DNA from 2 places in the Planifilum fimeticola genome. Region 2 is predicted to be linked to the other one. Evidence: a T-box and tRNA genes for the amino acid it is inferred to sense, from the RefSeq annotation. Region 2 holds a T-box; the other holds one or more tRNA genes.

Region 1 (5,902 bases), on a different contig from region 2:
GATGAGATCTTTCTTTCCGAGACCGGACTGATCACCATTGCGGGGGGAAAATTGACCGGTTACCGCAAAATGGCGCAGCGGGTGGTTGATCGGGTGTGCGCCGGACTGGCCGAGGAGGGGGCGGGTCCCTTCGGGCCATGCGTGACGGAGCGGATTCCCCTCTCCGGCGGCGATGTCGGCGGGTCCGACCGCTTCCCCGCCTTCGTCGAGGAAAAGGTGCGGGAGGGGACGGAGCTGGGATTGGACGAACAGGAGTCGCAGCGGCTTGTCCGGCGCTATGGGACCAACATCGACAAGGTGTTCGGGCGGATCGCCTCGCAAGGGAAAGAAGCGGAAGCTTACGGATTGCCTCCTTCCCTGTACGCCGTTCTGCTCTACGCCGTGGAAGAGGAAATGGCCGCAACCCCCGCCGATTTCTGGGTTCGCCGCACCGGGGATCTGTTTTTCGACATCCACCGGGTGAAGCGGTGGAAAGATCCCGTGCTGGACTGCATGCGGGATGTGTGCGGCTGGGATGAGGAGACCTGCTCCCGCCGCCGGGCGGATCTGGACCTGTGCATCCGAGAGGCGACGGAGTTTGTGTAAAGAAGGGGAACAAACGAATCGCGGGATTCCCCTCCGCAAGGCAAGAGGGGAATCCCGCCATTTTTCTTCTCATCCCTTGTGGGCCGAGCCGGGTTGGGACAGACCCGGAGGGTTTTTTCCGAAGCGGGCCAGGAGAATGGCGAAACCGGCGACGGTTCCGAGGACGATCACCGTTCCGATGTTCCATCCGAAGCCGTGCAGGATCGTGTAACCCAGCGCGCCGCCGAAGAGGACGTAATACAGGGTGGGCAGGAGCGTCTTGCGGATGATGGCTCCTTCCTTATTGATCAGCCCGACGGTGGCGGAAGCGGCCACCACGTTGTGGACGCAGATCATGTTTCCCGCGGCTCCGCCGATGGCCTGCAGAGCGACGATCCAGGAGGGATCCGCCCCGATCCGCGTTCCCACTCCGAACTGGAACAGGGAGAACATCATGTTGGAGACGGTGTTGCTGCCCGCGATGAAGGCTCCCAGGGCGCCGATGGACGGGGCGAAGATGGGCCAGACGGCCCCCACCGTGTCGGCCACGCCCTTGGCCAGTTCAATGGGCATGCTGTCGTAACCGGCGGCTCCCCCGGAAGAACCGATGAACACTTTCACCATCGGAACCGCAAAGAGAAGGGCGACCGAGGCCAGCCCCGTCGTTTTGAAGGTGCTTGTCCAGGCCCTCCGGAAGGAGGCGTTGTCCATCCGATGGATCAAACCGGTGAGGAGAACCACCGCGATGAAGATGGTTCCCGGGAGATAGAGGGGGCTCACGCTGACGGACATGCCGGACCCGAACAAATTCTCAAGGTCTATGGTTACACCGTTGAGCCACCCTTTGACGGGGAGAGAGTCCATCCGGGTGAGGACCAGAAACAATCCCACCAAGAGATAAGGAGTCCACGCTTTCCAGGAGGGCATGTTGACGGAGAGGGATGCCGGGTCGTTCAGGCGAAGGTTGCCCACCCATTCCCGATCCCATTTTTCTGGAGCGTCGAAATCCCATATGCCGTCTTTCGGATGAAACCATCCCTTCCGTGCCGCCCACACCACCACCGCCAGTCCGATCAATCCGCCGAAGAGGGAGGGGAATTCGGGGCCGAGGGTGACGGCCGTAAGAATATAGGGGATCGTCATCGCCAAGGCTCCGAAAAAGGCAAACCTCCACGCTCTGAGCCCCTCCCGGAATGAGCGGTTTTTACCGAAGAAGCGGGTCAGGATGCTGACCATCAGCAGAGGGATGAAAAATCCTGCAGCGAAGTGCAGAACCGCCACCTTCGCGCCGATGGAGGAGAGGACCGATTCCCAATCGGAACCCACCACCTTCGTCACTTCGCTCAGCTTGCCTTCTCCCAATCCCGAACTGACTCCCACCAGAATCGGCGTTCCCAGGGCGCCGAAGGAGACCGGAGTGCTCTGGATGATCAAGGCGCACACCACCGCCGCCATCGCCGGAAAGCCCAATCCGACCAACAGCGGAGCGGCCACGGCGGCGGGGGTGCCAAAACCGGCGGCCCCCTCGATGAAGGAGCCGAACAGCCAGGCAATGATCACCGCCTGGACCCGCCGGTCCGGGGAGATGTTTGACAGCCCTTTTCGGATTGTGATCAGGGCGCCGCTCTCACTCAACGTGTTCAGCATCAGGATGGCTCCGAAGATGATGTAGAGAAGGGTCAGCGCCGTGATCAAACCGTCGACCGTGGCCGCGAGGACCTGATTGAAGGAAACCTCCCACACCCACAGGGCCAGCCCCACCGTGACGACAAAGGCGAGGGGCATGGCCGTTTTCGCCGGCCACTTGAAAGCCACCAGGAACAAAAAAACCGTCAGCACGGGAAGCAAGGCCAACAAGGAAAGCATGTCCAATCCCCCCAACCGGATGGAGATGTTTGCACCTACGGACCGATCCGACCTTTACCGCCTGGACAAAAACAGCTGTTTTTGCGGGATACATCCTCCCGATTCCATATTTATCAATAGTCGGTCGTGTTTTCAATACTCCTTTTATTCCGAATTAAACGCCTCTTTTGTCGGGGCGGGGCATAAAAAGGACCTTTATGGGACAGACTGCCTGCCGTACGGAACTTTTTGCGCCCCGCGGTTTGCAGGGGGAAAATCTGGGGATGATTTTCCTCTTGACACGGGGAATCTTCCCGATATAGAATAATGAATGTCACGGCTAAGAAATTTCGTGGAGAGGTGTCCGAGCTGGCCGAAGGAGCACGACTGGAAATCGTGTAGACGGGTAAAAACCCGTCTCGAGGGTTCGAATCCCTCCCTCTCCGCCAGTTTATTTGAGCAGACTTCTGAAAGTCTCAGGAGTCTTTTTTTCACCGATCGAACCGGTTTCCGGTTCGTCGGGCGATTGGTTCGGTAGCTCAGTCGGTAGAGCAGAGGACTGAAAATCCTCGTGTCGGCGGTTCGATTCCGCCCCGAACCACCACATGCCGGATTAGCTCAGCTGGTAGAGCACTCGCCTTGTAAGCGAGGTGTCGTGGGTTCGAGTCCTACATCCGGCACCATGCACTTAGGGGCGTAGTTTAATGGTAGAACAGAGGTCTCCAAAACCTCCGGTGCGGGTTCGATTCCTGCCGCCCCTGCCAATTTTCTTTTCAGTGGATCAGCGGTTCAAGTCCCCGTTCCAATTCGTTTAAAGCGGACTTGGCCCTTTCCACCCACACGGTTTCAACGGCATCGTCCTTGTCGGCGGGTTCGGTGAACTGGTTGACAAGCCCGCTGAATACGCCGGTGGTGACGCGATCGTCCGGTCCCGTTTTGAACTCGTGTTTGAGCACGAAGGGTTTGCCCAAACGGACCGTGGCGCTGTCATCTTCGATGTTTCCTTCGACGGCGAAAACGGGGACGCGCAGATAGGCGCGGTGCGCCTGGTCGCTTTCCGGGTCGAGGGGTTTGTCGAAATAACCGTGGTCGTATTCGTACCCCCCTCCCAGGGTAAAGCCCTGCTGTTCAAAGACGGCTTTCAACTCGCCGTAGCCGGCGCGAAGGTTTTCGATGCGCGATTCCAAAGGAATCATCGGCCCATCTCCTTTCAGGTTATGTCCTTATTGTTTCAGAGCGGGGCCGACTCCATACGGAACATGGCGGCATAGCCAAGTGGTAAGGCAGAGGACTGCAAATCCTTTATCCCCGGTTCGAATCCGGGTGCCGCCTCCAACAAATAACAATCAAAACAATGAAATTTCCTGTTGACTTTCTGAGAAGCATGTGATACATTAACTAATGTCGCCGTAAGGCAAAGGATTTCAGCTCACAACGTGCGGACGTGGCGGAATTGGCAGACGCGCTAGATTCAGGATCTAGTGGTCTTACGACCGTGGGGGTTCAAGTCCCTTCGTCCGCACCAGATCTTGTGCCCTTAGCTCAGTTGGATAGAGCGTCTGACTACGAATCAGAAGGTCGGGGGTTCAAATCCTCCAGGGCACGCCACCAACAAGCCGCGTAAAATCGCGGCTTTTTCGTTTTTCTATGCCAGATTTCAATTTGTTTCCGACCCAAATTGCAAACGGATTGCAAACGTGCTTCAAACGTCAGGCTTATTTTTTGCATAAATCCTCTGCTTCGGCAGGGGGTTTTTTCGTTGGAGGGAAAAAAGTGAAGGGCGTTCCTTTTTGCCGCCTTCAAGCGATATTACGTTCAAAGGGCTTGTGAGAAGCGGGGGTGATAACGGCGTGTTGGAGGAACGAGACCGGATCTCGGCGGATCAGGAGGAACGGGAGTTGGTGGAGCGGGCCAAACGCGATCCGGAGGAGTTTGGACGCCTCTACGACTTTTATGTAACCCCCGTGTACCGATATGTTTACGGGCGGGTGGGGGATCGCGCCCATGCGGAGGATGTGACTGCGGATGTATTTCGCCGCGCGTTGGAATCCATCGGTCGCTTTCAGTGGGATGAAAAGCCCTTTTCGGCTTGGTTGTTCGGCATTGCCCGCCGGGCGGTGGCCGATCATTACCGCCGGGCCGGGCGGGAGGTGGCCGGCGGTCCGCTTTTCGTGGATCTTCCGGAAAAGGACATCGGAGAACCCTTTCGCGATCTGGATTTGTGGCGGGCAGTGGACGATTTGCCCGAGGAACAGAGGCAGGCAGTCATTCTCCGGTTTTGCGGAGACCTTTCTTTTCGACAAATCGGTCGTATATTGGGAAAAAGCGAGGATGCGGCCAAAATGATGCTGTATCGGGCGCTCAAAACCTTGCGAAAGGCGGTGAGGGGAGATGACGGAACGGGAGAAGGCTGAACGGCTGGCCCGATGCCTGAAGTGCCCGGAGAGTTGTCCGGATGGGGAGATGGCCGGGCTTGTAGAGGTGGCGAACCAACTGTCCGCGCCGGAAAGGCCGGATCCGGATTTTGTCGCTTCCCTGCGCGCCGAACTGCTTCAAAGTGCCCGGCCTTCGGATGTCGACGGATCCAGAGTTCGGATGAAAGGCAGCGATCGGAGGGAGGGAAAGCTGCGTCGGATTCGAAGGTCCCTCGCATGGATGGCTGCCGTCATCGCCTTGTTGCTGGTCGGGATCGGCACATTTTTTCAACCGGTCCCCGATGTGGATGCCCGGGAAGTGGTCGCCAAAATGAAACAAACAGACCGGTCGATGCGGGTGGACCGTTATCGGGCGACGATGGTCCACTGGGGAGTGGGGGAGGACGGTACCCGCTATCGGTCCGTATCCGAGCGTTGGTATGAGGATCCGGGACGTTTCCGGCAGGAGACCACCTATTCCCTTCCCCGTTCGTTTCGGCGGACGGTCGTGATGGCGGGCGGACGTTTTTGGTCCTCCGATTCCCGGGATACCGTGGTGTGGATCGATTCCGTTTCCCAGACCGCCGTTTCGAACCTGGCGGGCCCCTATATGGGGGCGGAACAATTGGAAGATCTTCTTCGGCTGCCTTCCGATCAGTACGATGTGGAACTCACCGGATCGGACCGGGTGGCCGGCAGGCATTGCTACATGCTGGAACTTTCTGTGCGGGATCGACGCATTGCCGAGGAGATCACCCGCATGCGCCTCTGGGTGGATCGGGAGACCTTCTATGCCCTGAGGATGGAAGCCTTTGATTCCCAAAACCGCCTCCGCTTCGGACAGGAGGTGAGGGAGATCGCGTACAATCCCCCCATGGACTCGGCACTCTTCCAGCCGGATCATCCCGATGCCCCTGCCTTTGAAGCGAAAGAGGAGACTGCTCTGAAAAAGGGTTCGCTCCGGATCCGCTTCGCTTCCACCGGCGTTGAATACCGGAGGGGCGAGAGGGTGTCCTTCCGTCTCACTTTGGAGAATGCCGGGGAGAGTCCGATTCGGTTGGATGACCGAGGATCCCGCT
Region 2 (5,902 bases):
CGCTCATGCCGAACACGTCCAACTCCTGAAACGTTTTCAGATCGGCCTGAATCCCTGCGCCTCCACCGCTGTCGGACCCTGCGATGGTCAGCGCCCTGGCAATTTTCACGGGAGACCCTCCTTTTGCGCGGGATTATCCCTTGTCCTCTTCCTTCCCAATCTTATCGGTTGGTTTTCAAAAGCGTCAAGGGAGGGAAAAATGGGCCCGCACGGGGTCAGCTGTCCATGACCGCCCATGAATTCCTTTCATAAAGTGTAAGGAACGATTATCGGTGAGAGGAGAGGTATCGGTGAGTCAATTGCGCACCAGCTTTTTTGGACAATTCGGCTGGAAATGGGTTGTGGCCGTGATCATCCTTTTGATCGTGCTGGGCATCTTCTGGTGGTTCGGCGCTTGGGGATGGTGGGGTGGATACGGTTTCGGGTTCGACGGGTTTGACTATTTCTATTGAACCTCCGTCCGCGGCGGGGGTGTTTTTTTGATGAAAAGGCCGATGCCGGCGAAGAAGGAGGTGCCCCCTTGAAGGAGCATCCCGTTTTTTGGCCGTTTGACCGGTTTTGGACCGAGGTGGAACAGCTGATCCGGAGAAGCAGGATGCCGTTGCAGGGGCCGATGATCGGTGTCCGGGTGACGGAAACCGATCGGGAAGTGATCGCGGTGGTGGAAATTCCCGGTTTGTACAGGCGTCATGATTTGGATGTTCGCGTGGCGGAAAACCGGTTGATGGTCCGCGGGGGGACAGGATCCGAAACGAGGAAGGGCGGAGAAAGCCGTCCCTCCTTGCTCCAGCGGTCGGAGACGTACTTCTTCGTGGCTCATCCCCTTCCGGCACCCGTCGATGCTTCCCGGATGAAGACGGAGTTGAAGGAAAACACGTTGATCGTTCGCATTCCGAAGCGGAAAAACGCATATTGAGGAAACCCGTGCTGTTCTGAAGACCAATCCGGCCGGTTTCCCCGGGGCTGTTGACCTAAGGGGGTCACGGCCTTTTTTTGTGGAAGGGGACGATCGATGCGGAGGCATAACCTGTGCCGGGGACGAATCGACCGGGAGCAGTAGCGGCGTTCCGGTGCAGCGGGTTTGGGACGCAATCCCGGCAGGCGGACGTTCGATGCCGGACTCATCCGCGTTGAACGGATCTTTCCTCCTGCTTCCGGAAGGGGCGGCTGAATGGGATCCGTTCGTCCCGGGGTTATCACAATATTGCAAATTCGTTTATGATGATAAGTAGATCGAGCAAGGGGGGGAGCGCTGATGGCAGTGGTAAAGATCCAGATTCGGGACAAGGGGCCCTATCTGATTACTGGTGATGTGGAGCTTCTGGATGCGGAGGGAAACCGGTTCGAACATAAAAAATCCTTCGCCCTGTGCCGATGCGGGTTGTCCCAAAGGAAACCCTTCTGCGACGGATCGCACAAGGGAAACTTCGATGACTGCACCCGGGCGAAGGAAACGTGATGAGCCTCCGTATTTGAACGGCCGGCTTCCGGGATTGTGAAAGGGCGCAGGGCGGATCCGGCCGCGCCTGACGAGTGCGACCGGCCACAGCGCCGGGTTGGTTCGGGGGAGCTTCCAGCTCCCTCTTCTTTTCGGAAAATCTCCGCCGGGGAGCGCATCAAGACGGTGATACGGGGGGAACCGCCTTTTCCCGGGGAAGATTTTCATGGAGGGTGGAGATCATCTCCTTGCGGGAAGAAGAATCGCTGTTTTCCCAGATGATCTCAAACAGCACGCCGAGACCGGGGAGCAATTTTTCTTCCTGTTGCTTGAGGGTGTCGTTCACCATGTCGGTCAATTCCTGCTCCGACATGTTTTGGATGTTGTGAATGACGGCACCGCGCACATCGATGTTCATCAGGCGTCCCTCCTTTCGCTTACTATTTTGTCCCCTCCCGTGTTCCTTATCCGTTTGTCCCTCCCTCGGCCTGTGATATAATGAATCCGATTGATACAGGGAGGAACGGTGGAATATGAGACAGTTTGCCGTGATCGGTCTGGGGCGCTTCGGGGGCAGCCTCGCCAAGACCCTGATCGAAATGGGAAACGAGGTGTTGGCCGTCGATCGGGATCCCGAACGGGTGCAGGCCTTCGCCTCGCTGGTGACCCATGCGGTGGAGGCGGACTCGACCGATGAAAGGGCCTTGAAGGCCCTGGGCATCCGCAACTTCGACGTGGTGGTCGTTTCCATCGGCGATGACATCCAGTCCAGCATTTTGACCACCCTGATCCTGAAGGATATGGGCGTCAACAAGATCGTGGTGAAGGCCCGAAACGACCTTCACGGCAAGGTGCTGTACAAAATCGGAGCCGACAAGGTGATTTACCCGGAGCGGGACATGGGCGTCCGCGTCGCCCATTCCCTGATCTCCCCCAACATCCTGGATTTTATCGAGCTGTCCGCAGACTACAGCATCGTGGAAATCAGCGCGGGGGAGAAGTTCAGCGGAAAGTCCCTCAAGGACCTGAATTTTCGCGCCCGCTTCGGCTGCAACGTGATCGCGATCAGGAGCGGGGAACGGATGAATGTATCCCCGGCGGCCCATGACGTGATCCGTTCGGGAGACATCCTGATCGTGTTGGGACACAACCGGGATCTGAAAAAGCTGGAAGAAGAGGCATGAGGTCGTGGATATCCGTTACATCAGCTCAAACCAAAACGAACAATACAAGCGCTGGCGAAAGCTTCACCGCCGGAAGGGCAGGGAACAGTACGGATCCCTTCTGGTGGAGGGTCCCCATCTGGTGGCCGAGGCGATGGATGCCGGATGGAAGGTGCGCTCCTGCCTGGTGGAGGAGGGGAAAGAGCGGCTGCTCTCGGAAATCCCCGGGATTCGGGAGGGGGCCTTCCCGGTGTATCGCCTTCCTGTGTCCCTGTTTCAAAGCCTGATGGACACGGAGACCCCCCAAGGCATTGCGGTGGAGTTGGAGCTTCCCCGGGTTGAAGATGAAGAAGCGCTTCCGATCGGGGAGACGCTGATACTCCTGGATGCGGTGCAGGATCCGGGCAACCTGGGAACCATCCTGCGAACGGCGGAGGCTTCCGGCGCGACAGCCGTCATTTTGGGTAGGGGAACGGCTGACCCCTACAACAGCAAAACCGTCCGGGCGGCGATGGGATCTCTTTTCCGCCTGCCGGTTCGAAAGGTGGATCTCTCAAGCGCCATTTTGGAACTCCGTCGGCGGGGAGTTGCCGTGATCGGCACTCATCCGCGGGCGGAGACGGTCCATTTTCGTTACGAGTATCCGCCCCGGACGGCCTTTTTGCTGGGTAACGAAGGGCGGGGGGTGGATCCCGCCCTCGAACAGCTCGTCGACGGGGTGGTTCGCATTCCGATGCCCGGCGGCGTCGAATCCCTCAATGTATCGGTGACTGCGGCGGTGTTGCTCTACGAGCGGCTGCGGCAAAAGTGGGGGAATGCCTAGCCGAGCCGGGTTGCCGCTTCCGAAAAATTCCGCTATACTAGATATCAAATTTTACGGTCAAGGCGATGAAGGAGAAGAGTAGGCCGCACGCCCCCACAGGGAGGAGATGTCGCGACTGAGAGCATTTCCGGGGAAACGGCGGTTCGAAGTTCGCTCCGGAGCTGTCTCCTGAAAGGATTTCCGAGTAGGGAGCACCGGGTTCGCCCGTTAACGCGATCAGAGGGGGACGGCGCCGCATGCCTGCGGCTGTCGTTCAAAAAGGGTGGTACCGCGATCTCTCGTCCCTTTGGGCGGGAGATTTTTTATATCGAGGGAAGGGAGTGTCTGGGAATGATTTCGCGCTTGAACGCGTTGCGCGAGGAAGCGCAGAGGTCGATTGCCGCGGCGGAAGGTTCCGATCAACTGAAGGAGCTGCGCGTCAAATATTTGGGCAAAAAGGGAGAGATCACCGCGATTCTCCGGGGAATGAAGGATGTTCCCCCGCAGGATCGTCCGAAGGTGGGCGGCTTGGCCAACGAAATCCGCGGGGAGCTGGAGCGCCTGATCGCGGAGAAGGAAGAGGAGCTGGCCGAGCGTGCACTGGAGGAGCGGCTCAAGCGAGAGGCGCTGGACGTGACGCTGCCCGGCGATCCCCGGCCCTTGGGATCCGTTCATCCCCTGTCGGCGGTGATTGAACAGATCGAGGACATCTTCATCGGAATGGGCTTTGAAGTGGCGGAGGGGCCGGAGGTGGAATGGGACGAGATCAACTTTGAAGCGCTGAATATCGCCAAGGATCATCCGGCTCGGGATATGCAGGATTCCTTCTACATCACCCCTCATATTCTGCTTCGGACCCATACCTCCGGTGTTCAGGTGCGGACCCTGCGCTCCCGGGAAGGTCAGGTCCCGGTCCGGGTGATCGGTCCCGGAAAGGTGTACCGCAGGGATGAGGATGACGCCACCCATTCCCACCAGTTCATGCAAATCGAAGGGCTGGTGGTGGACAGCGGGGTGTCGATGAGCGAATTGAACGGGGTGCTCCTGGCCTTCGCCCGCAAGATGTTCGGGGAGAATCAACAGATTCGCCTCAGACCCAGTTATTTTCCCTTCACCGAACCCAGTGCCGAGGTGGACATCTCCTGCATCATCTGCGGCGGCCGGGGTTGCCGGACCTGCAAGGGAACCGGATGGATCGAAATCTTGGGTTCCGGAATGGTTCACCCCCGGGTGTTGGAGATGGCCGGTTACGATTCGGAAAAGTACACCGGTTTCGCCTTCGGGATGGGTGTGGAACGGATTGCCATGCTGAAGTACGGCGTGGATGACATCCGTCACTTTTACACCAACGATCTTCGGTTCCTGCGTCAGTACCAATCGGTTTGAGGGGGATGGATCATGCGCGTGTCCTATGAGTGGTTGAAGGAGATGGTGGATCTCTCGGGAATTGATGCCGACGAGCTGGCGGAGAGCTTGACCCGGACCGGCGTGGCCGTGGATGCGGTGGAGGATCGGAACCCGGGAGTCCAGCGGGTGGTGGTCGGTCGTGTGAAATCGGTGGAGCCCCATCCCGGAGCGGAGCGGTTGCGCGTGTGCCGGGTGGATGTGGGACAGGAGGATCTCCTCCAAATCGTGTGCGGCGCCCCCAACGTGGCGGAGGGGCAGTTGGTTCCCGTGGCTCTGGAAGGTGCGGAACTGCCGGGGGATGTCCGCATCAAACGGGCGAAGCTCCGCGGCGTGGAATCCCAGGGAATGATCTGTTCGGCGGGGGAACTGGGGCTTCCGGAAAAGTTGCTTCCCAAGGAGCTGACGGAAGGGATCCTCGTCCTGACCGAGGAAGCGAAGGTGGGGCAGGATATCCGTTCCCTGCTGGGGATGGACGACAAGGTGTTGGAACTGGACCTGACGCCGAACCGTTCCGACTGTTTAAGCATGATCGGCATGGCATATGAAGCCGGAGCGGTGTTCGACCGGTCCCTTCGCCTGCCGGAGCCGAAGGAACTGCCCGTGACCGGTGCAGAGCTGCCCGTGAGCGTTGCCGTCGAATCGGAGGCGGACTGTCCCGTCTATGCCGCCCAAGTCGTCGACGGTCTCCGCTTGGGACCGTCTCCCCAGTGGATGCAAAACCGGTTGATCGCGGCGGGGGTTCGCCCCATCAACAATATCGTCGACGTCACCAACTACGTCATGTTGGAATACGGTCAACCCCTGCACGCCTTTGATTACGACCAGGTTTCGGGGGGAAGGATCCTCGTCCGCAGGGCCCGGCAGGGCGAGCGGCTCGAAACGCTGGACGGGGTGACCCGGGAGTGCGATCAGGATACCATTCTGATCACCGACGGGGACAAACCCCTGGGTCTTGCCGGTGTCATGGGCGGGGCCAACTCGGAGGTGAAGGATGGAACCACCCGGGTTTTGATCGAATCGGCCTGCTTTGATCCGGTGTTGATCCGCCGAACTTCGCGCCGGCTGGGACTCCGTTCCGAGGCCAGCAATCGC

The links. A T-box is a leader RNA that pairs with one kind of tRNA and senses whether it is charged. The one in region 2 lies ahead of pheS (phenylalanine--tRNA ligase subunit alpha), so its partner is inferred to be a tRNA-Phe.
Region 1: it encodes a tRNA-Phe, which carries the amino acid that the T-box ahead of pheS (phenylalanine--tRNA ligase subunit alpha) is inferred to sense. The anticodon was not compared.

What each region holds. Positions count from the first base shown of each region.
Region 1 covers NZ_PVNE01000011.1:66,305-72,206, reverse strand. Annotated here, with positions in the region: gene CLV97_RS08560 (glycerol-3-phosphate dehydrogenase/oxidase) at 1-585, shown strand, start outside; gene CLV97_RS08555 (L-lactate permease) at 655-2,430, opposite strand; tRNA gene CLV97_RS08550 (tRNA-Ser) at 2,764-2,858, shown strand; tRNA gene CLV97_RS08545 (tRNA-Phe) at 2,938-3,013, shown strand; tRNA gene CLV97_RS08540 (tRNA-Thr) at 3,017-3,092, shown strand; tRNA gene CLV97_RS08535 (tRNA-Trp) at 3,100-3,173, shown strand; gene CLV97_RS08530 (YugN family protein) at 3,183-3,605, opposite strand; tRNA gene CLV97_RS08525 (tRNA-Cys) at 3,671-3,744, shown strand; tRNA gene CLV97_RS08520 (tRNA-Leu) at 3,848-3,934, shown strand; tRNA gene CLV97_RS08515 (tRNA-Arg) at 3,941-4,017, shown strand; gene CLV97_RS08510 (sigma-70 family RNA polymerase sigma factor) at 4,260-4,823, shown strand; gene CLV97_RS08505 (outer membrane lipoprotein-sorting protein) at 4,801-5,902, shown strand, end outside.
Region 2 covers NZ_PVNE01000002.1:90,959-96,860, forward strand. Annotated here, with positions in the region: gene thiD (bifunctional hydroxymethylpyrimidine kinase/phosphomethylpyrimidine kinase) at 1-109, opposite strand, end outside; gene CLV97_RS18025 (hypothetical protein) at 291-452, shown strand; gene CLV97_RS01870 (Hsp20/alpha crystallin family protein) at 521-916, shown strand; gene CLV97_RS01875 (CDGSH iron-sulfur domain-containing protein) at 1,256-1,459, shown strand; gene sspI (small acid-soluble spore protein SspI) at 1,617-1,856, opposite strand; gene CLV97_RS01885 (potassium channel family protein) at 1,972-2,622, shown strand; gene CLV97_RS01890 (TrmH family RNA methyltransferase) at 2,627-3,424, shown strand; T-box leader at 3,481-3,713, shown strand; gene pheS (phenylalanine--tRNA ligase subunit alpha) at 3,755-4,789, shown strand; gene pheT (phenylalanine--tRNA ligase subunit beta) at 4,802-5,902, shown strand, end outside.